DNA from 3 places in the Paenibacillus sp. Y301 genome. Region 2 is predicted to be linked to each of the others. Evidence: predicted binding sites of a transcription regulator. Region 2 holds the regulator's gene; each other region holds the start of a gene.
The links. Region 2 encodes Rex, which represses fermentation and respiration genes when NADH is low (regulators of the CRP and FNR family bind a similar motif). Its sites were predicted from a motif close to TTGTGAAATATTTCACAA; they were not measured.
Positions count from the first base shown of each region.

Region 1: a site for Rex is predicted at 4,290-4,307, ahead of AC1D69_RS08010 (flavocytochrome c). Genes of this name have one in related genera too.
Region 3: a site for Rex is predicted at 4,006-4,023, ahead of adhE (bifunctional acetaldehyde-CoA/alcohol dehydrogenase). Genes of this name have one in related genera too.

Region 1 is NZ_JCAIUL010000003.1:329,730-337,008, reverse strand. Features, by position in the region: gene AC1D69_RS08025 (methyl-accepting chemotaxis protein) at 1-296, shown strand, start outside; gene AC1D69_RS08020 (DUF4349 domain-containing protein) at 372-1,427, opposite strand; gene AC1D69_RS08015 (metal-dependent hydrolase) at 1,704-2,348, shown strand; gene AC1D69_RS08010 (flavocytochrome c) at 2,481-4,250, opposite strand; gene AC1D69_RS08005 (sensor histidine kinase) at 4,425-6,050, shown strand; gene AC1D69_RS08000 (response regulator transcription factor) at 6,025-6,822, shown strand; gene AC1D69_RS07995 (aldo/keto reductase) at 7,215-7,279, shown strand, end outside.
Region 2 is NZ_JCAIUL010000001.1:523,066-530,344, forward strand. Features, by position in the region: gene dinG (ATP-dependent DNA helicase DinG) at 1-2,393, shown strand, start outside; gene AC1D69_RS02615 (redox-sensing transcriptional repressor Rex) at 2,433-3,107, shown strand; gene AC1D69_RS02620 (amidohydrolase) at 3,070-4,383, shown strand; gene AC1D69_RS02625 (cell wall elongation regulator TseB-like domain-containing protein) at 4,419-4,934, shown strand; gene AC1D69_RS02630 (hypothetical protein) at 5,167-5,697, shown strand; gene AC1D69_RS02635 (AAA family ATPase) at 5,690-7,192, shown strand.
Region 3 is NZ_JCAIUL010000001.1:329,785-337,063, reverse strand. Features, by position in the region: gene pflB (formate C-acetyltransferase) at 1-1,049, opposite strand, end outside; gene adhE (bifunctional acetaldehyde-CoA/alcohol dehydrogenase) at 1,320-3,932, opposite strand; gene AC1D69_RS01595 (Crp/Fnr family transcriptional regulator) at 4,323-5,039, shown strand; gene AC1D69_RS01590 (formate/nitrite transporter family protein) at 5,229-6,014, opposite strand; gene nirD (nitrite reductase small subunit NirD) at 6,052-6,378, opposite strand; gene nirB (nitrite reductase large subunit NirB) at 6,416-7,279, opposite strand, start outside.

The sequences.
Region 1 (7,279 bases), on a different contig from region 2:
TGATTCATGAAGCAGAACAAATTTTTACACAAATTGTCCAAAGTGTTCAATATATTTCCGAACAGATCGCTTCCTTTTCCAATGAGAGCGACATGATGTTGGAAAGTGCTCATAAGATTTCTTATTCCATTCAGAATATCTCAGCAATTACCGAACAATCGGCTGCCGGAACACAGCAGGTATCTGCAACCATGAATGATCAGATGTCTTCAATTCAAGCCGTTGCTGATGAAGCTGAAGCGATGAACAATGCTGTTTTCCAACTCCAAAGAACCATTCACATTTTCAAGTTCTAAATAAATAATGAAGAGGCCCATTTCATTAATGGGCCTCTTTTTCATGCTGTATAGCTTATATTAGATTAATAGTGATCACTTAAGATCATCAGACGGGTCCTGAAAATCATCCTTATGCTTCGGTTGCTTCTGAACTCTATTTCTACGTGTCAACCATATAGCTATCCACACAACAATCCCTACCAGTAAGACAGGTAAAGCACCAAACAGAATAACAACTAACCACTGGAACAAGAGTGTAAGCACATCTATCGTTCCCTTAAGAGCATCGTTCGCGCGTTCCAATAGCGGTTCCTTCTCCTCTTTCACTATGGCTGGGTCGACCTTACCTTCCGGTTGATACAATCGAATTTCTATCGTAGAGTACGATACGTTTTTGTTAATGTATCGCATTCTCCCCTTGATTTGTTCAATATCCTCTTGGATTGCACCTAACTCATTCGCGAAAGTTACCAATTCAGTTGTCTTTGTTGCTTTTTTCATAAACTCTGTATACTGCGTCTCCATGAGTTCCTTTACTTTCAGACGAGATTCCAGATCTACATATTCCTCTGATACATCTTGACCTTTGATACTTTGTTGTAGCGACTCATGTGTTAATTTCTCTATATTATTTAATAACGATGCAAATCCATTCGCTGGCACTTTAAGTATAAAGGAGCCTCCGACCTCTTGTGTAGACTGATTCTCTGTAAATTCTACAATATATCCCCCCGAGAGGGAGACCAAATTTCTCACTTCTGACTGTGTCGTTGCGTAGTCCTTGACCTGCATCACTAGATTAGCGGTATATATGAGTTTCTTGTTCAGTGCCTCTGCCGTTGAAGCACTACTATTAAACCCAGCTAGTTGATCAACAGGTACCGCAGGTGTAGATGTTGTACCCGTCTGTTGGCCTGTCACTACTTCGGATTCGGATACTTTCTTTGCCAGAGAGGCAGATTCTACAGCTACATCCTTAGCAGTGACTTGTGAGTTTGCAGAAGCTTCCGTACTACTGTCTGCTTTGAAATCCGTCTGTTCTGCAGCATCGTTTAAATTCCCCGCTCGATCCGAATTAGATGCAGAACCACAGCTAGTTAGTAACAACATAGATAATAACAGAATGCAAATAAACCCCCGTTTACGCATGTGTTTTCTCCTCCCACTTCTCTTCAATTAACGCTACCAATTCCGATCAAGATCTTCTTAAATCTGTGATTCAGAGTCAGACGCGCTTTCTTAAAAGACGCTTACAATACTTGGAAGGTTGCACATCCTAATAAAGAATCATCTAGCTTTCTGAAATGAATGGATTCTCTTTAGAAATGATCTTGTTTCTATATAGGATCTGTGTGTATAATAATACAGCAAACATACGTTTGCATCTCAGATTTCAATTCAATTTTGTCAGTCACAGGAGGTTCTATGAAAGGTACCACACATCTTGCTATTGGAACAGTTATCGGTGTTGCTGCCGCCATGTATTATCCATTTACGGTCCAGAATGCAGCTATTTATATTGCAGTATCGGCTTTTTCAGCTTTGAGTGCAGATCTTGATGGACCCAGTATTCTAAGCTCGAGAATTGGCAAAGTCTCCAAACAACTTCGTCAACTCCTTGTCTGGGGCGGTGTCATATCCGTATCCGTGCTAACCTTTTTATTTCTATCTGAACAGTCATTTTATCCGGAGTATTCTATCGTGTGTTTAATTGCTTTACTATTTGGCTTCATTACCAAAGAGGGATTGATTCGTAATGCTCTGGTCAGTCTGATCGGTGGTTTAATCATGTATGGTGGTTGGTATTTTAATATGATGTGGTTAATCGGTCTTGGCCTATTTATTGCATGGGCACCTTGGTTGAGACATCGAGGAATGACCCACACCGTGTGGGCAGTATGTATATGGGGAATCATCAGTTATGGCATGGAACAGCAACTACAAGTTAAAGGCTTAATGGCTGTAGCGACCACTAGTTATCTTTCTCATTTACTTGCAGATACGTTAACACCACAAGGTGTGAAATGGTTGTCTCCCATTTATAAAGGATCTATAAAGTTGCACCTCTAATACTAGATATTCCTCGAAGCAGCTACTATTTCTTATGTGCTCTCTGTAGCAACAGGAGAACACACACAAATGGACTGGATAAGGAAATTCCCTTACCCAGTCCATTTTCAAATAAATGACGCTATATTTTATTTACTTTGCGACCTCTTGACCCGCAATTCGGCCAAAAGTAACAATGTCAGATATGGCATTTCCACCTAATCGGTTACCCCCATGAACCACACCAGTAACTTCTCCAGCGGCGAATAGCCCAGGAATAACAGTCCCTTCTTTCGTCAGAACATGGGCCTTCGTATCAATGACCAATCCACCCATCGTATGATGAACCGAAGGAATTGCTTTTTGAATATAATAAGGACCGCTTTCTAGTGAAATGAGCCCACCGCGATGATTGTAATCAAGATCTTTACCCGTCTTCGCATACTCATTAACCTTGCTCACAGTCTCCTGTAGCGTCTTTACATCTACATCGAAGAATTTTGCTGCGTCCTCAATGGTATCTGCCTTGTAGAGTAGACCATCCTTGATTAATTGTTCATACTCATCTTGATGCACTTCAATCGTTTTTCCGATATCAGCAATCTGCTGATTCCAGAATTGGTAAGCGTAGCGACCTTCTTGTGCCAGAATGGCCTGCGAAATCACATCGCGTCGTTCCAATTCTTCCACGAACCGCTTTCCACCTTGGTTAATCAGTATCGCGCCATCGAACCGGGAATCAGCCACAAGTGAAATTACACCTGTGATGGGATTACAGACTGGATAAGTTTGAATATTCTCCATATTCGTAATATCTGCATTGATTTTCTGAGCCATAATAATTCCGTCTCCAGTCGTCCCTGGCGTGTCTGTAGACATATAGGTTTCATCCATTTCCGGATTATATTTTTTACGCATCTCTATATTAGAACCAAATCCACCTGTCGCTATAATAACGCCTTTATTTGCATGAAAGGTTATCTTTTGATCGTTAGTTGTTGCTATGACTCCATCTACTTTACCACTCTCATCCGTCAGCAATTGCTCTGCCTTCATGTTCGTCTTGATCGCAATTCCTAGCTCATCCGCCTTGGTTTTAAGTTTGGTAATCATTTCCGTTCCCGTGTGACCGACAGGGATAAGTGCACGTTTGCGCGAATGTCCCCCGAACTGGAATAATTGATCCGGTAAGAACTCAACTTTTACCACATCATGTAACCATTCAGCTGATCCAAGCGCTTTCTCGGACAGAATCCTCACAATCTCGGGTTGGCCCAGGTTATCGCCACCCTTCATTGTATCCTCATAAAATAATTCAACACTATCATCGGTAATACCGAGCGCTTGTTGAACCCAGTTATTGGGGGCATTCATCTCCCCACCGGAGATCAGTGTATTACCGCCAATGGTTGGCATTTTTTCCAAGACAACGACACTTTTTCCGGCCTCTCCCGCTTCTAGTGCTGCACTTAACCCAGCACCGCCTGCACCGATAATAACTACATCATAGGTTTGTTCAGACTCACCAAGCTCCTTAGCACCTGTTGCTGTGCTACCTGTCGCTAACACAATGCCAGATTTAGCAATTGCATCCGCAATCGCATCTAAATACCCCTTACTTGTCTCACTAGATCCACTGATCACGTCGACTTCAACACTATTTGACTGCATCACATTTTCTTTCAATTGGGTGTATACAGGTTCTGACAGAACTTTGTTCTCCTTCTGCTCTAGCACCTTCACTTCGGTAATTCCTCCATTTACAAAGGTTACCTCCACTTTAATGTCACCATGCTTTCCATTACCAACTCCAATAGCAGTAGTCGTATCATCTGATGCATTCTTTGATCCACAAGCGACCATCGTGAATACAAGCACCAGCACCATCATAATTGAACATATTCTCCCCGTGTGTCTTCTCATAACTTCTCCCCTAATCCTGTTTATATTGAACGTTATACATTGTGAAAAATAGTACAAATATCATTTTAGGATATACCTTGCCAAATGTATTTACACATTTCGGCTTTTCTTATCCATTTCGGACAAGTGATTCTTCTCACTTCACATTGGGTGCCAATATGCTGTAATAATGGGATGAAATCTATACAACGAAAAATTACGTATTATACTGGAGGATGCTTTCTCTTATTATTTCTGGCGTTATTGGGTACCATTTGCTTGGAAATGGAACGAACGGTCGTGCCGCTCAACGAATCCCTAACCCAGCAGATCGTCAATGCCCGGAGCGAACAAATATCCTATTGGTTTCAGCAGAGGACCGGAGAAATCGAAATGCTCGCGACCCTCGCGGCGGATCACCAATGGACTCGGGATGAACTGTTACTCGAAAGTCGCAAGCTAGAACAACGACGTAGTCATGATTACGAGTCTATTCGGATCGTAAATCACAATGGCGTATCCTGGACGTCAGATAGCAAGTCCTTCTCCATCTTAAACCGAGACTATTATACAGAACTTATCTCTTCGGATGCCCCCTACATTGTTAGCAACGTAATTACTTCCAAGGCGGCCAATGAAGCAGATATCGTCGTAATCCTATATCGCGTTAAACCGCTTTTAAATCAAGATGTTGCTTACATTTCAGCCGCAGTTCCCATCGATAAAATGAAAGAAATCGCACAAGAGATTATGGTTTATGACGGACGTGGATCACTTATTGTGAATTCAGAATCTTCACAGTCCCAATCAGAGTCAGAGTATTCCGGAGAACCACTGTCCACCTTTACAGCTTCCATCGCTGCTGTTCCAGGTTGGAGACTCATCTTTCAAGTACCGGAATCCCAACTCTCCCAAGGTATCATAAAGACTCAGCGGTCGGCCCTTATGGTCGGAATCGTAGTTGGAGTTTTCTTTTTGATTCTTGTTATATTACTAGGCTCCTCCATAGTTAAGCCATTACATGCATTACGTCAATTGATGAGACAAGTAGAGATTGGGGATTGGAGCGTGCGATCCAACGATCAACGCCGCGATGAGATTGGTGAGTTGGGGCGTGGCTTCAATCAAATGCTTATTAAGCTGTATCAATCTCAGCAAGAGAAGAAAGAAATGGAGCTACAAATGATTCACGAAAGGATTAAGCCACATTTTTTATATAATACACTGGATACCATTCAATGGATGGCTGCGAGTCATGAAGCAAATGATGTCGTGGAAATCGTTGAATCTCTAGGTACCTATTTCCGGCTTGGGCTGGGTTGTGGCAGTCAATCTGTAATATTGGAAAAAGAGTTTCAACATGTCGAGAGCTACATGAACATTCAATGTGTTCGATATGAGGATATTCTAGAGTACGAACTGCGCTATGATGAACATTTAGAACAACAGCATATCATTCGCTTCATACTTCAACCGCTCGTTGAAAATGCCATCTATCACGGAATCAAAAGGCTAACTGACCAAAAAAGTAAAATTTCGATCAACGCATATGAACAAGAAGGTCAATTGTTAGTCACCGTTGAGAATAACGGAGTTGATATCCCAGAATCAAGATTGGCATCGCTTCAGGAAATGTTGCATAACGGAAAAGATAGAAATGGTGAGATTGGTTTCGGTCTATACAGTGTGAATAAACGCATTAAGTTGGCTTATGGCGATCTCTACGGTTTACAGATAAGCAGTGGAAAAGGAATCACGCGTATGACGTTAAACTTACCGCTTGGAGGTGACAAAGATGTGGAAAGTCCTGATCATGGATGATGAGAAGATTATTCGTAAAGGATTACGCCAATTTATTCAAGAAAGCCGGCTACCTTTTGAAGCATCAGCAGAAGCAAGAAACGCGGACGAGGCTCTATCTCTAATTGAACAATCTACACCGGATGTATTATTTGCGGATATTAATATGCCGGGAATGAAAGGCCTCGATCTAGTCCAATTCGTGAAGAATCGATATCCTCACATGGTGGTAGTGATTATAAGCGGATACGATCATTTCGAATATGCACGAAGAGCTGTTCAATTGCATGCTTATGATTATTTGTTGAAGCCCGTGCCCAAGAGTGATCTCAATCTTTTGCTGGCAAAGATATGCAACCACTTGCACGACCTTCATCCTGATGTGGTCATTGAACAAGAAAAGGATATTGTGCAGCACCCGCCGATACTACAATCCCCTGAACTCTCTCCGATAATGGAGAAGATAATAGATTATATTAACCAGCATTACAATGATCCACAACTGTCGGTACCTAATGTAGCAGCCTTATTTCACATCAACTCTACGTATTTGAGTAAGCGAATGAAACATGAGGTTGGAGCATCTTTTCTGGAATACCTGACGGAGCTTCGCATCTCGAAAGCAAAGGAAATTATGGATGACTCCATGCATAACATTAAAATTGGTGATCTAGCGATCAAAATTGGTTATACAAATCAATATTATTTCAGTCGCGTATTCAAAAGCCGAGTCGGGATCAGTCCAGTAGATTATAAGAATCAAAGAAGGATAACATTCTTAACCATGGATTAGAGAATCTTTCTTCATTTCGATTTCATATTCATTCAAAACGATAAGCAAGCCGAAATTGCTGTGGTGGCTTGGTACCATGATGATTTCTATGCAGGAAAACCTGCTATTACCGTTAAAAGCTTCGCAAAGGGAACGTACTGCATGGACTAGAATAATGTCTCCTTTTCTCACAAGTTTATAGGATTACAAGCGAGATGATAATTTCCTTTTCTTCTGTATATCTCTGCAAAATTCAGCCCAATCGCTTCATCTGTACGATAATTCCTTCATCACCCATCTTAAGTTCAACAATGTCGATTGGACGAAGCAACAATTAACATGCTTGCAAACGATTTCATTATTGTTTAATGTTGATAGATAGATCGAACTATAGTTATTGAGGAGGAGAATATATGAAATATCGTATACTAGGCAATACTGAACTGAAGGTTAGTGAGGTTAGCTTTGGAACGTGGGC
Region 2 (7,279 bases):
CGCATGTATTATTGAAATGTCTGGATGAATTGATTAGTTTACCATTGATTACACTTCAAAGGTTGAGTGAGTTATTTGGTGATGAGGATAGTGATTTAGCTTGGTATTTCGATGGTCTATGTCGTGAGAAGGAAAGTGAACCCGCACAGGACCTTGAGAGTCATACCTTTTACCGACAATTGGCTCTAGCCGTAGAAGATTGGATCGATATCTCAACACCGCGTAATGATGCAGATGATAATCCTCTGAAATCCATGGATTTCCCGCGATTCCTTGAGAATATTGAAGAACGGCTTCGAGAAATTATGCCACAATATGAGCCGCGTGAATCACAGAGCATGATGTTTGGTGAAGTGATGAATGCACTTGCGAATGATAAGCATCTTCTAATTGAAGCAGGGACGGGCACTGGGAAATCGTTAGGATACTTAATTCCTGCCATTTATCAGAGTGTGAAAAATGAGCAGAAAGTCATGGTAAGTACACACACCATTAACCTTCAGGAACAATTAAGGGAACGAGATATTCCATTACTGACTCAGGTCGTTCCCTTTCCATTTAAAGCGGCTATTTTCAAAGGGAGACAGCATTATTTGTGTTTGAGAAAATTTGAACATAAAATAAACAAGAGAGACTTCGCTAATCCTAAAGAAGATGTAATCTTAGCCGCACAGATGATTGTATGGTTAGCACAGACGGAGAACGGTGATGATGAAGAACTGAATCTTGGAGGGCGTGGCGGAGATTTCTGGGAAACCGTCTCTAGTGACTCTGATTCATGTCTTGGCCGTGCCTGCCCTTGGTTCCGTAAATGTTATTATCATCGTGCTAAGCATGAAGCGGGAATTGCTGATGTGGTTATTACGAACCACTCTAAGTTATTTACGGATGTTAAAGCTGGACATCAATTATTACCTGCTTATGAGCACTTAGTTATTGATGAAGCACATCATTTAGAAGACGTGGCAGGTAAGCATTTAGGTCTTCATATGAAATATTTCACCGTCGTCCATACACTTACAAGACTGTATAAAGATAATCGTAATGGACAATTTCCAGCGTTAATTCAACAACTTCGTTCTTCACATGATGAAAAGGCTTCGGATTGGATAACTTCAATCGATATATTGAGTGGCGAATTAATTGAAGTGAAGGAGCACTGGGACCGACTGAATGATATGTTGTTTGCTCTTCTTCCCGAGCGAAGTGATGCAGCACCTGGTGAGACTGGACAATTCGTGCTTCGATTGCAACCTACAAAGAAACCAAAGGATTGGGAACTCTTGTCTGCAATTGAGAATCAAATATACGTAACGCTTGGAGAGGTCATTCGTAAATCGGAGAGAATGTTGAACGACATTAAAGAACTAGACGATTTCAACTCAGATAGTCTGATAACGGACATAAGCGGTCTGATTAAGGATTTATCGAGTGAACGCGAAGATCTTCACATGTTCATGGCGCTTAACGATTTAGGCAATGTTTACTGGATGGAGGCTAATGGACATTTTCGTAGCAAATCTCTACAATTGTATGCCGTGCCTGTCGATGTAAGCAAGCAGTTGAAGGAAGTGTTCTTCGATAAAAAGAAGAGTATTATTCTAACTTCAGCAACGTTATCTATCGAGAAATCCTTTCAGTATATGATTGAAAATCTAGGCTTACAAGAAGCATCAGATCAAGGTCGACTTGTAACAGTTCAGCTACCTTCGCCTTTTCGATATCGTGATCAGGCATTGCTCGTGATTCCACGTGACTTTCCAAGTGTTAAGGGAAGTGTAGGAGATGCTCTTTTTGTAGAGACGCTGGTGAAGTCGTTAGCTGACACAGCTATAGCTACGCATGGACGTATGTTAGTGTTATTCACATCCTATCGCATGCTTCGTCAAGTTTATGAACCATTACGTAATGAACTGTCCTCAAGTGATATAACGATACTCGGCCAAGGTGTTGATACTGGAAGTCGAAGCAAGTTGATTCGTCGTTTTCAAGACAGTAGTGCATCGGTACTGTTAGGAACAAGTAGCTTCTGGGAAGGTGTCGATATTCCCGGTGAAGCACTGACTTGTTTGGCCATTGTTCGACTACCATTTCAGCCACCGAACCATCCTTTGGTTGAAGCAAAGAGTGAACTTCTTAAGCAACAAAAGAAAAATCCATTCATGAAACTGTCGGTTCCGCAAGCGGTCATTCGGTTCAAACAAGGATTTGGTCGGTTAGTGCGTACTGCGAATGATAGGGGGATTGTAATCGTATATGATACGCGAGTAATCGAATCATATTACGGCAAACATTTCCTGTATTCATTACCTGGTCCTAAGATGGAGCATATGCCGACCAATCAAATGGTTCCACGGATTTCAGAGTGGTTAAGTGAAAGGGATCCTTCTTGAAGAAGGATCCTAAAGAGTTAATAATTAGGGGGAGCAAGAATGAAATCTGAAAAAATTTCAGAAGCTGTTGTACGCAGATTACCTGTATATCTGCGTTATCTTTCAGATCTTCAGAGACGTGAAGTAGCCACTGTCTCTTCACAGGAGTTAGGTCAAAAACTCGATTTGAATCCTGCACAAATTCGTAAAGATCTCGCTTATTTTGGAGACTTCGGACGTAAAGGTATAGGATATGACGTGGCCTATTTGATTGAGAAGATTGGTCATATCCTGAATCTCGATCAACAAATCAATGTGGTTCTAATAGGTGCAGGTAATCTTGGTCATGCTTTATCCAATTACAATGCTTATCTAAAGGAAAATTTAAAGATTATCGCTGTTTTTGATTCGTATGCTCCCAAGGTAGGTTCCGTTATTAATACGTTAAAGGTCCAACCTATGGAGGATCTAGTGGATACCATTAAGCAACAAAATATAAGAATAGGTATTATTACGGTTCCAGAAACAGAAGCACAGCATGTTGCAGATAAGTTAATAGAAGCTGGGATTAAGGCGATTTTGAATTTTGCACCTGTTGTGTTGAAAGCTCCAGCGGATGTTCGTATTCATGCAGCTGATTTCACAACGGATATGCTTAGTCTTGCTTATTATTTGGATAATGGAAAGGAAGAATCACATGACAGTGAACAATCAAACACAGAAATGGATCATTAAGAATGGTACGTTTGCTGTTCTGAATAATGAACAATCCGTTGTAAAGGGCTATATGCTTATTGAAGATGACCTTATAACGTATATTGGCGAGGACAAACCAGCTGATTCTGATCATATCCCCGTCGTTGATGGTACGCATCTTCTATTTTTACCTGGACTTGTGAATACACACGGGCATGCGGCGATGTCATTACTAAGAGGTTATGGTGATGATTTAGCTCTCCAAGTGTGGTTGCAGGAAAAAATGTGGCCAATGGAGGAGAAGTTTACCTCAAAAGATGTTTATTGGGGATCATCGCTCTCTGTATTGGAAATGTTAAAAGGTGGAACAACTACTTTTCTAGACATGTATGATCATATGGATCAAGTCGCTAAAGTAGTGCAAGAATCGGGTATTCGTGCGGTACTAACAAGAGGTGTTATTGGGTTCTGTTCAGAAGAAATGCAACAACATAAACTTCAAGAAGCGATTGCCTTTGCAAAAGATTGGAACGGTCAAGCAGAAGGACGTATTACTACGATGATGTCCCCGCACGCGCCTTACACATGTCCTCCATCCTTTTTTGAGAAGTTTGTACAGGCAGCGCATGATCTAGATCTTCCGATGCATACACACATGTCTGAGACGCTGAGTGAAGTGGCACAGAATGTGACTGATTATGGTCTTAGACCTGTTCAACATTTAGAGAAACTCGGCATGTTCACACGTCCATCTCTTGTCGCTCATGGTGTACATTTGACAGATGAAGAAATTGACATATTAGCTGCCCATCAAGTGGGCGTGTCACATAACCCAGGAAGCAACTTGAAGTTAGCAAGTGGTATTGCACGGGTCACAGATCTATTGAAGGCAGGCGTAACTGTATCCTTAGGAACAGATGGTCCAGCGAGCAATAACAATTTAGATATGTTTGAAGAAATGCGTCTAGCAGCGCTTATTCACAAAGGTATTTCAGGAGATCCAACAGCAATTCCTGCTGCTGAAGCACTTCGAATGGGTACTAGTTATGGAGCCAAATCTCTATTTCTAGAAAACATAGGTAGATTGGCACCAGGTATGAAAGCAGACTTTATCGCATTAAATACCGATCAGGCTCATTTCCTACCACATACAGACTTCATCTCACATTCCATTTACTCTGCAAGTAGTAAAGATGTAGAGCATGTGTGGGTTAACGGCAAACAAGTTGTAAAGAATGGGGCTTGTCTTACTATGGATGAAGAGCGGATTCATCGTGAAGCTCAGTCATCTTTTGAAGGCTTATTAAACCGCTAAGATGATAGGCTATTCCTGATGAAAGGAAGTTCAGGTTGAAGAAGAACAAGAAGAGATGGATTTTACTAGGAATTGCAATCTGTGTGGTTGTATTGTTTGGACTCTATCGTTATTACATATATGTTATGAAGGACCAATGGAGCCAGGAAGACATCGCTATTACAGCAGCAAAGAAACAAACCGAATTAGTGAAAGTCACAAAAACGGACAAATCGGTGTGGGATAATGTAGTCTGGGTCATCGAAGGTAAAAATAAGGATGATCAAGCTCTTATCGTGTGGGTTCCATTCACAGATGAGTACAACGTAGACGAAACATCTGGGTCTGTGCATAGCGAATTTATAAAGGATGGATTATCTGAAAGACAGATTACTGCTATTATTCAGAGTGATCTTCCAAACATTGATGAGATTCGTTTACAGCTCGGGTTGTTTCATGGGACCCCTGTGTGGCAACTCTTTTACAAAGAGAAAGATCATTACTACTATCGATTCTATAGATTCAGTGATGGAACACAATTAGGAGAACAATATACATTACCCAATCGATAAAAATGACGATTCACCAAATAAAAGCTGACGAAATTATTCTATAAAGAATGATTCTTTCGTCAGTTTTTTTTGAATATTCACATAGAATTTTAAATATATCCATAATTTTTCGACGAAATAGTATATTCAATGTGATATACTAATTTGTGTACTAGTGGTATACGTAATTGTATATCAATTCAATTAAATCATAAGTAATTAGACATCAATGGATATTGAAGGAGGCTGTTATATGAAGTTAAGAGTAATGCCAATTGCATTGACAGTTGTTATCGCAAGTTCGCTTTTGTTTGGCGGATGGTTTGTTCATAAACAAGTTACTCTTCAGAGTCCTCTACAAAAAATAGTGACAGATTATGACGGAGTGAATAATGCTCAATTAGATATTACCCGCGATGAGGTCGTAGTGAAACTAGATATTAAACCAGGAACTCGGTTACCAGGATTAGTTCATGAATTAATGACTGAAGGCAAATCTATCGTTGGTAAACGGTCACTTCAATTGGATGTTGTTGATCACTCGACGGAAACCATCGATGATTTCTGGGATCAGGCTATGTTCCCAGTGGCAGAGGCGATGGAGAATAAACGTTATACAGAGATTGTAGATAAATTGAAGGAAATGGAAAAAAGTTCGCCCGTGAAAGTGACAACTGAAATGGATGATACGAATGTATATATTAATTTAACTGAGGGAGAAGCAAGTAAATTCATCATTTTACCTCGTGATCCAGCAGTTCTGGGGGTGTGGAGTAATGCCTAAATTGTTGAAAGAAATAGTGATAGGTTTCGTACCCGTACTTCTTGTTTTTCTTGTATTTATCGGAGTGAATATTATTCCAATACTACTCGCAGTAGGAATTGTGGCAGGAGTTCTATTGTTGTCTAATGTTAAGGGTGGACTTGCTGTAGGTGCTGCAGGTGATCGTAAGCGTAAGAAAAAAGGACCAGATAAGCTCACTTTTAATGAAATTGGAGGTCAGGAACATCCCAAAGAGGAATTGATGGAAGCCCTCAACTTTCTTATTAGACATGAAGAAATTCAGAAATTTGGGATTCGTCCTCTGAAGGGAATTCTACTTACGGGACCTCCGGGAACAGGTAAGACCTTGCTTGCAAAAGCGGCTAGTCATTATACAGACTCCGTGTTTGTTGCAGCAGCAGGAAGTGAGTTTGTCGAAATGTATGTTGGTGTGGGTGCTGGAAGAATTCGTGATTTATTCCGTGATGCACGTAATCGTGCAACCAAGGAGAATAAGACCAGTGCCGTAATATTTATTGATGAGATCGATGTTATAGGAGGTAAGCGTGAGGGTGGACAACAGCGCGAGTATGACCAGACACTTAATCAATTATTAACAGAAATGGATGGCATATATAATTCCGACACTCCAAGAATACTTCTTATCGCAGCTACCAATCGTAAGGAAATGTTGGATAGTGCTCTTCTTCGTCCAGGTCGATTCGATCGGCATATACAAGTGGACCTGCCGGATAAGAAAGGGCGTAAACATATATTGGAAATTCATGCAAAGAACAAGCCTATACATGCAGAAGCTAGTATGGATAAAATTGCTGAAGAATCTTATGGATTCTCTGGTGCTCAACTTGAGAGTGTTATGAATGAAGCTGCGATTTATATGATGAGAGAGAGTAAAGTTGAGATCGAACAACGTCATATGTCGATGGCTATTGATAAAGTTATGATGGGTGAGAAAACGGATCGAGAGTCGACTCAGGAAGAGAAAAAGAGAGTCGCTATTCATGAATTAGGACATGCGATCATGGCTGAAATCGTTCGTCCAGGAAGCGTTAGTCAAGTGGCACTTAGTCCACGTGGTCAAGCTCTTGGATATGTTCGTCATAATCCACAAGAAGAACAATACCTCTATACCAAGACATTTTTAGAAGAGCAAATTATGATTGCCCTTGGTGGAGCTGCTTCGGAAGAAATGTACTATGGAGGTCGAAGCACAGGATCTAGTAATGACTTTGAGCAGGCCCTAAATATTGTACAAACAATGATGAAGTCTGGACTCACATCTTTAGGCATTATAAGTATGGAAATGGTAACGAAAGCTGAGTTAATGAAGGAGAATAATGCCATTTTAGAACAGCTTATGGAACGTACAAAAAGTACACTGGAACAGCATCGCAATATCTTTGATCAATCCCTAAATATCTTACTTTTAGAGGAAAATCTTTCCGGCGAGCAATTTCGATGTCTATTTCGTGAAACTTCACTTTTACCAGCATAAATTATGATGCTGGTTATTTTTTTTTACTTTTGTTCCGTGCTAAGATATTATTATATGTTGGAGTGAGAATAATGTATTTTTCTAATG
Region 3 (7,279 bases), 190 kb from region 2:
GTTACACGAGTCTGACCATTAACGGACATACCTCCGATGGATTCTGTAACCCATGTAGGATCTCCACTAAACAATTCATTATAGTCAGGTGTACGTAGGAATTTAACCATACGCAATTTCATAACGAAATGATCGACCATTTCTTGTGCTTGTTCTTCTGTCAAAGTACCTTCAGCTATATCACGCTGTACATATATGTCAAGGAATGAAGATACGCGTCCAAGGGACATCGCAGCACCATTTTGTTCTTTAATTGCAGCTAGGTATCCAAAATATACCCATTGGAATGCTTCTTTAGCTGTTTTCGCAGGTTCAGAAATATCGAAGCCATGCATATCAGCCATTTTCTTAAGTTCAGCTAGAGCACGAATTTGTTCTGAAAGTTCTTCACGAAGGCGAATAACATCTTCGTCAATAACATCTACTTCCATTTCATTCAATTCGTTCTTCTTATCTTTAATTAGGAAGTTAATACCATAGAGTGCTACACGACGATAATCACCAATGATACGACCACGACCGTATGCATCAGGTAGTCCTGTAATAATACCCGCTTTACGAGCAGCTCTCATGTCTGAAGTATAGGCATCAAAAACACCTTGGTTATGCGTTTTACGAATATCAGTAAATGTTTTAATAACATCTTCGGATAATTTAAATCCATATGCTTCACAAGCGTCAATCATCATCCGAATGCCGCCTTGTGGTTGAATGGAACGTTTAAAAGGTGCATCTGTTTGCACACCCACAATTTGTTCTTTGTCTTTATCTAGATATCCTGGATTATGAGAAACAATTGTAGCAGGTGTATTAACATCTACATCTAACACGCCACCGTTATCTCTTTCTTGCTTCGTTAAGTCTGATACGATTTTCCATAGATCAGTTGTGTTCTGTGTAGGACCAACTAGGAAAGCTTCATCGCCTAGGTAAGGAGTAATGTTGTTGATAATAAAGTCATTAACATTAACCTTCTTAGACCATTTACCTTTCTTGAACTCTCTCCAACCAGACTGTACTTCTTTCATTTCTTTTTCTGTAACCGACATTTAAAATCCCTCCATCTATATATTTTTATTTTATTTAGAGAAGTGAGCTTGAAGGTTATCTCAAATCTCTTGGATCCTAGAATAAATTCGACATTGTAACTTTTTTCACATTTATTATCGCGTCGTTGCCACATGAAACGAAATCCCCGTATCTACTATTACCCTAGGAACTCTATCCATAATCAATTATACTTCAAATCTTGGAAAACAACTGTGACAAATATCACTTTGGAGGTGATATTTGTCACGTTGGTTTAGAGCAGGTTCCTCTTATTCAAATCTACCGTAGAATGCATCTCTATATACGTCTGCAAGTTCAGTTACTAATGGTAGTTTAGGGTTCGCTGTTGTACATTGGTCTTCGAATGCACGATCTGCTAAGTAGTCAACACCTGATTCGAATTCCTTAGGATCGAATCCTAGTTGTTGGAATGATTCTTCGATTCCCAATGTTTTATTCATTTTACGGATTGCATTAATTAAGCTATTTACGCCTTCTTCTGTTGTGCGTGCAGGTAATCCTAGGATACGAGCAATTTCAGCATAACGTTCGTCAGCTACAAAGTGTGAATATTTAGGGAACGAAGCGAACTTCGTTGGTTTTTTCGCATTGTAACGAATAACGTGAGGCAATAGAATTGCATTCGTACGACCATGTGCTGTGTGGTATTTACCACCCCACTTATGAGCTAAGCTGTGGTTAATTCCTAAGAACGCGTTAGCGAAGGCCATCCCTGCAATCGTCGATGCGTTATGCATTTTCTCACGAGCCAATTTGTCGCCTTCCAATGCTGACTTCTCAAGATATTGAAATACCAATTGGATCGCTTTGATCGCAAGACCATCCGTATAATCGTTAGCCATAACGGATACATAAGCTTCAATCGCATGTGTTAGTACATCCATACCTGTATCTGCTACAGCAACGCGAGGTAGAGAGTAAACAAACTCAGGATCTACGATAGCAACATCTGGAGTTAACTCATAATCTGCTAAAGGATATTTCGTATGTCCATTATTCTTATCTGTGATAACTGCAAAAGATGTAACTTCAGAACCCGTACCAGATGTTGTTGGGATAGCTACAAACTTCGCTTTTTTGCCTAGTGATGGATATTTATATATACGTTTGCGAATATCCAAGAATTTTTGTTTCAAACCGTTGAAATCAGCATCTGGGTATTCATAAAATAACCACATTGCTTTGGCAGCATCCATCGGTGAACCACCACCAAGTGCAATAATACAGTCAGGATTAAATCTATTCATCATAGCTGTACCACGACTTACTGTATCTGTAGATGGATCTGGTTCTACTTCTGAGAACACTTCAATAGCAACAGGAACTCGACGTTGACGAAGGTAGTGTTCAACTTTCTCAACATAGCCTAGTTTTACCATCATAGGGTCAGTGATAATAGCTACACGAGTGATATCAGGCATTTGGGCAAGATACTGAGTTGAACCTTTTTCAAAATAGACCTTGTTCGGAATTTTGAACCATTGCATATTCACAGTACGACGAGCCACCCTTTTCACATTGATCAAATTGAGTGCTCCTACGTTAGATGAAACCGAGTTTTTACCGTAAGATCCACAACCTAATGTCAATGATGCTAAATTTGTATTATAAAGATCACCAATTGCTCCATGTGTCGAAGGTGAGTTGACTAGGATCCGGCATGTTTGCAAGCGAGCCGAGAACTTCATAATAACTTCTTCATTATTAGAATGAATAACAGATGAATGTCCCATGCCGCCAAATTCAACGATTTCAGCTGCACGTGCAATTCCTTGTTCAGCATTCTTCACTTTATAGCAAGCAAGTACTGGACTTAATTTTTCAGCAGACAATGGATACTTAGTACCCACACCTTCAATTTCAGCTACCAGAATCTTCGTTCCAGCTGGAACTTGAATGCCAGACATTTCAGCAATCTTCACTGCAGATTGACCAACAATCACTGGGTTAACAGCACATTTCTCTGTGATCATTGCACCTGCAGTTAACTTCACAACTTCTTCTTTATTTAAAAAGTAACAATTATTAGCGATCATCTTTTTCTTCACTTGATCGAAAATAGGTTCTTCTATTATAACAGCCTGTTCAGAAGCACAAATCATACCATTATCGAATGATTTAGAAAGAATAAGATCCGTTACCGCTTGATCGATATCAGCACTCTTTTCGATAAAGCAAGGAACATTACCAGGTCCTACACCAAGTGCTGGCTTACCGCAACTATAAGCTGCTTTAACCATTGCTGAACCACCGGTTGCTAAGATCATTGAAACACCAGGATGATTCATTAGGATGTTTGTTTTGTCCATTGTAGGTTCTTCAATCCATTGAATACAGTTAGCAGGAGCTCCGGCTTTCACTGCAGCTTCTACAAGGATTCTTGCTGCTTCACTACTACACTTTTGAGCGGATGGATGAAAACCAAAGATAATTGGGTTACGAGTCTTAATAGAGATGAGAGCTTTAAACATCGTTGTTGAAGTTGGATTAGTTACAGGAGTGATACCCATGATCGTTCCGACTGGCTCAGCAATTTTTTGGAAACTTTCATATGCATTATCTTCGATAACGCCCACTGTTTTTTCATTCTTTATTCCGTGGTAAACATATTCTGTTGCGAACATATTCTTAATGATCTTGTCTTCATAAACACCTCTACCTGTTTCTTCCACTGCTAATTTTGCAAGATACATATGTTGGTCTGAACCCGCGATAGCCATAGCCTGAACAATTTTATCAATCTGTTCTTGATCCATTTCCATGAATGCTGCTTGAGCGACATTAGCTTTGTCAATCAAGGACTGAATGTATTCCTCTGTTCCTTGTTTCTTATCTTGGACTACTTCATTTTTAACTGCCATTTCTCTCAGCTCCCCTGAAAAATTTGTTTATCTATTTCTTGAATTCATCATAACATAACTGTCGAATGATTCATAGTGAAAACTTTCACAATCTTTAATTTTTATTTGATTTGTTTTCAAAAACGCTTACATTTATATTTATAACTTATTATTCATCTTTATGTATTTATTGGTTTTTATTTGTTCCTTCTACTATTTAAACAATTTAAGCCTAGATAAATCAGGCATCTCTTCTATGTTTCATCATAAAATAAGCTTCAAAAAGTGAAATTTATCACAAAGTTTTTAAATTCGCCACTTTTTAATGCTTTAATACTCCCACAAATGTGATTTTTAACGGTATAATTAGTTTAAAATTTACTGAAAATTAAAGACAAGGGGATAACGAATATGAAAGAACATCTTAATGTTATCGAAGCCCATGGAAATACGAGCTGCTTTTCCGAATCGAATTTTAATCGTCTATTAGTTAGTATGAAAGACCGCATCGTTCCTGAAGGATCTCATCTTTTCTGGGAAGGTGATTTCTCGGATAAGCTCTATTACATTAAACGTGGCCGCATCAAATTAACTAAATCTACTGACGAAGGTAAAGAACTTATCCTATATATGTATCAAGCAGGCGATATGGTAGGTCAGGCTGATCCATTCTTTAGCACCAAACACAGCTTTAACGCTGAAGTACTTGAAGAGAGTGAGATCGGTGTTATTGAACATAAAGATTTAGAAATACTAATCTGTCAGCATTGTGAATTCGCTATTGATTTCATGAAGTGGATGGGGATTCATCATCGTTTAACACAAACGAAATTCCGTGATTTAATGCTATACGGTAAACCAGGAGCTCTCTGCTCTACCCTTATCCGACTTGGTAACACTTACGGAGAAGAACAAGGGGATAATGTTATTATCAACAAGAAAATTACCCATACCGATCTTTCCAATATGATTGGTGCCACTCGTGAGAGTGTCAATCGGATGCTAAGCGATCTGCGTAAAAAAGATGCGATCGAATATGACAGCGGCATGATTGTTATTAAGAATCTTTCTATGCTTCAAGAAATTTGCCACTGTGAGCTATGTCCAGACGAAATTTGCCGGATTTAGTTCTCATGTTAAAGAAAGTCCTTCCTCTACAAGAAACCTCTTGTGGAGGAAGGACTTTCTTTCTTCATAAGAACACTTCAGATAGATAACCATCATAACAAAAACGACAACCGATACGGAGCAATTAAGACTCCCTTCGACTGTCGTTTTTGTGATATCTAATATAATTAGACCACTTGCTTAATAATATTATTTCTTTTTATTCCGAACAGGTGAAATGAACCAATAAGCCATGCCCACGAACAGTCCACCACCAACAATATTTCCTAAAGTAACCGGGATCATATTATGTAACCATCCAGCTATAGATATTGTTTCAGGATGATTCGGTAATAAAGTAGCTATACTCAATAACGTCATATTAGCCACGCTATGCTCATAACCACTTGCGATAAAGGCAAATAGACACCACCAGATGAGAATTAATTTAGCGACTTCCTCTTTTGCTCGCATCGACATCCAGATAGCTAGACATACTAGCCAGTTACAAAGAATTCCTCGGAAAAATAACTCCATGACGGGGAGATTCATCTTTTTAGCTACAGCTGTAAAAATAAGGTGTTCCGCAGGGATATCTTTAAATAGGCCGGCTCCTAAAACCAATAAACAAAGTACCAAAGCACCTAGTAAATTACCTATAAATACGATGCTCCAGTTCTTAAGGGTATCCTTCACCGTTGTCTTCCCTGCTAATGTACTCATCGTAAAGAGCATATTATTCCCAGTAAATAACTCTGAACCCGCAAAGATGACCAAAGTCAGTGCAATTCCGAACGAGCCTCCCATAATGAGTGATTGGAATGGAGACTTTATTGCAGCTAGTGGGGCACCTAATGAGAAAATAAGGATAATCCCTATTCCCACATAGGCGCCAGCTAATGCAGCAGCTATTATATAACGAACTAAACTTTCATTCATCTTTTCTTTTTTCTTAACCGCTGTCTCCACCATGGTCTCTACACTTTGTGTATATATGTGGACCACCTCCTGGTATATCTAATGTCTATAGTAGTTACTTATAAAATCCAATTTGAATATCTCTATTATTTACAATAACAGGATAGGTCACAACTTGCCCAGAGTCTGGAGCTTGCACAGCTCCAGTCGTTAGGTCAATCTTCCAGTCATACAAAGGGTCATATATATAATGACCCGATATAATTCCTTCCGCTAATGGTCCGCCCTTAGGATGTGGAGATTTATTTGCCAATGCGTAAATGTTCCCATCCGAAGTCCGGAATATAGCAATCTCCTGACCTTCAATAATAACAACTCGACCTACCTGTACTAAACACTCATCTAGCGAACCAACAGAATAATATTGTGTTGTCATTTCCATTTGATCCATCTCCATTTCTTTCAAAAGCTCATGTGTGTTATTGTACAGAAATTATTGATTTTTGGTTTTCATACAAAGCTTTACGTGTTTTTTCATCATGAAGCATTTTTGCCCATGGTTCTTCTACTTGTTGTAGTGCAAGTTCAATTCGTTTAACGAGCTCTTTACGGTTATCAAGATTATCCAATACCGCTGACTGAATCTGTGCAAGTCCTACCCGTTCTACCCACTCTGATGTTCTCTCCAAGTAGTTGCCAGTTTCACGATAATATTGCATAATTGCTCCACAAATTTCAATTAATTCTTCATCACTCTTAACTTTACAGAAGCTATCCGCAATACGAGGTTTGATACCTCCATTACCACCGACAAAGATTTCCCATCCTCCATCATTTCCGACGATACCGATATCTTTCGTACACGATTCCGCACAGTTCCGCGGACAACCATTCACAGCGTATTTAAATTTAGCAGGTAAATCGAGTCTCTCGAATTTACGTTCTAACAGAGCACCCATAGCCATAGAATCCTGTGTTCCGAATCGGCAGAATTGAGAACCTACACATGTCTTCACCGTACGTAGTGACTTGGCATAAGCATAGCCTGAAGGCATATCAAGTTCTTCCCATACGCTAGGCAAGTCTTCTTTCTTAACCCCAATTAGATCCAAGCGTTGTCCACCTGTCACTTTTACTACCTTAACATCATATTTTAAGGAAACATCAGCAATCTTCTTGAGTTCCTCTGGTGTTGTTACGCCGCCGTACATCCGTGGAACAACGGTATACGTACCATCCTTTTGGATATTTGCATTCATACGCTCATTCACAAAGCGTGATTCTTTCTCATCTTCATGAGTCTCAGGGTTCAACATCCCTAGATAATAATTAATTGCGGGACG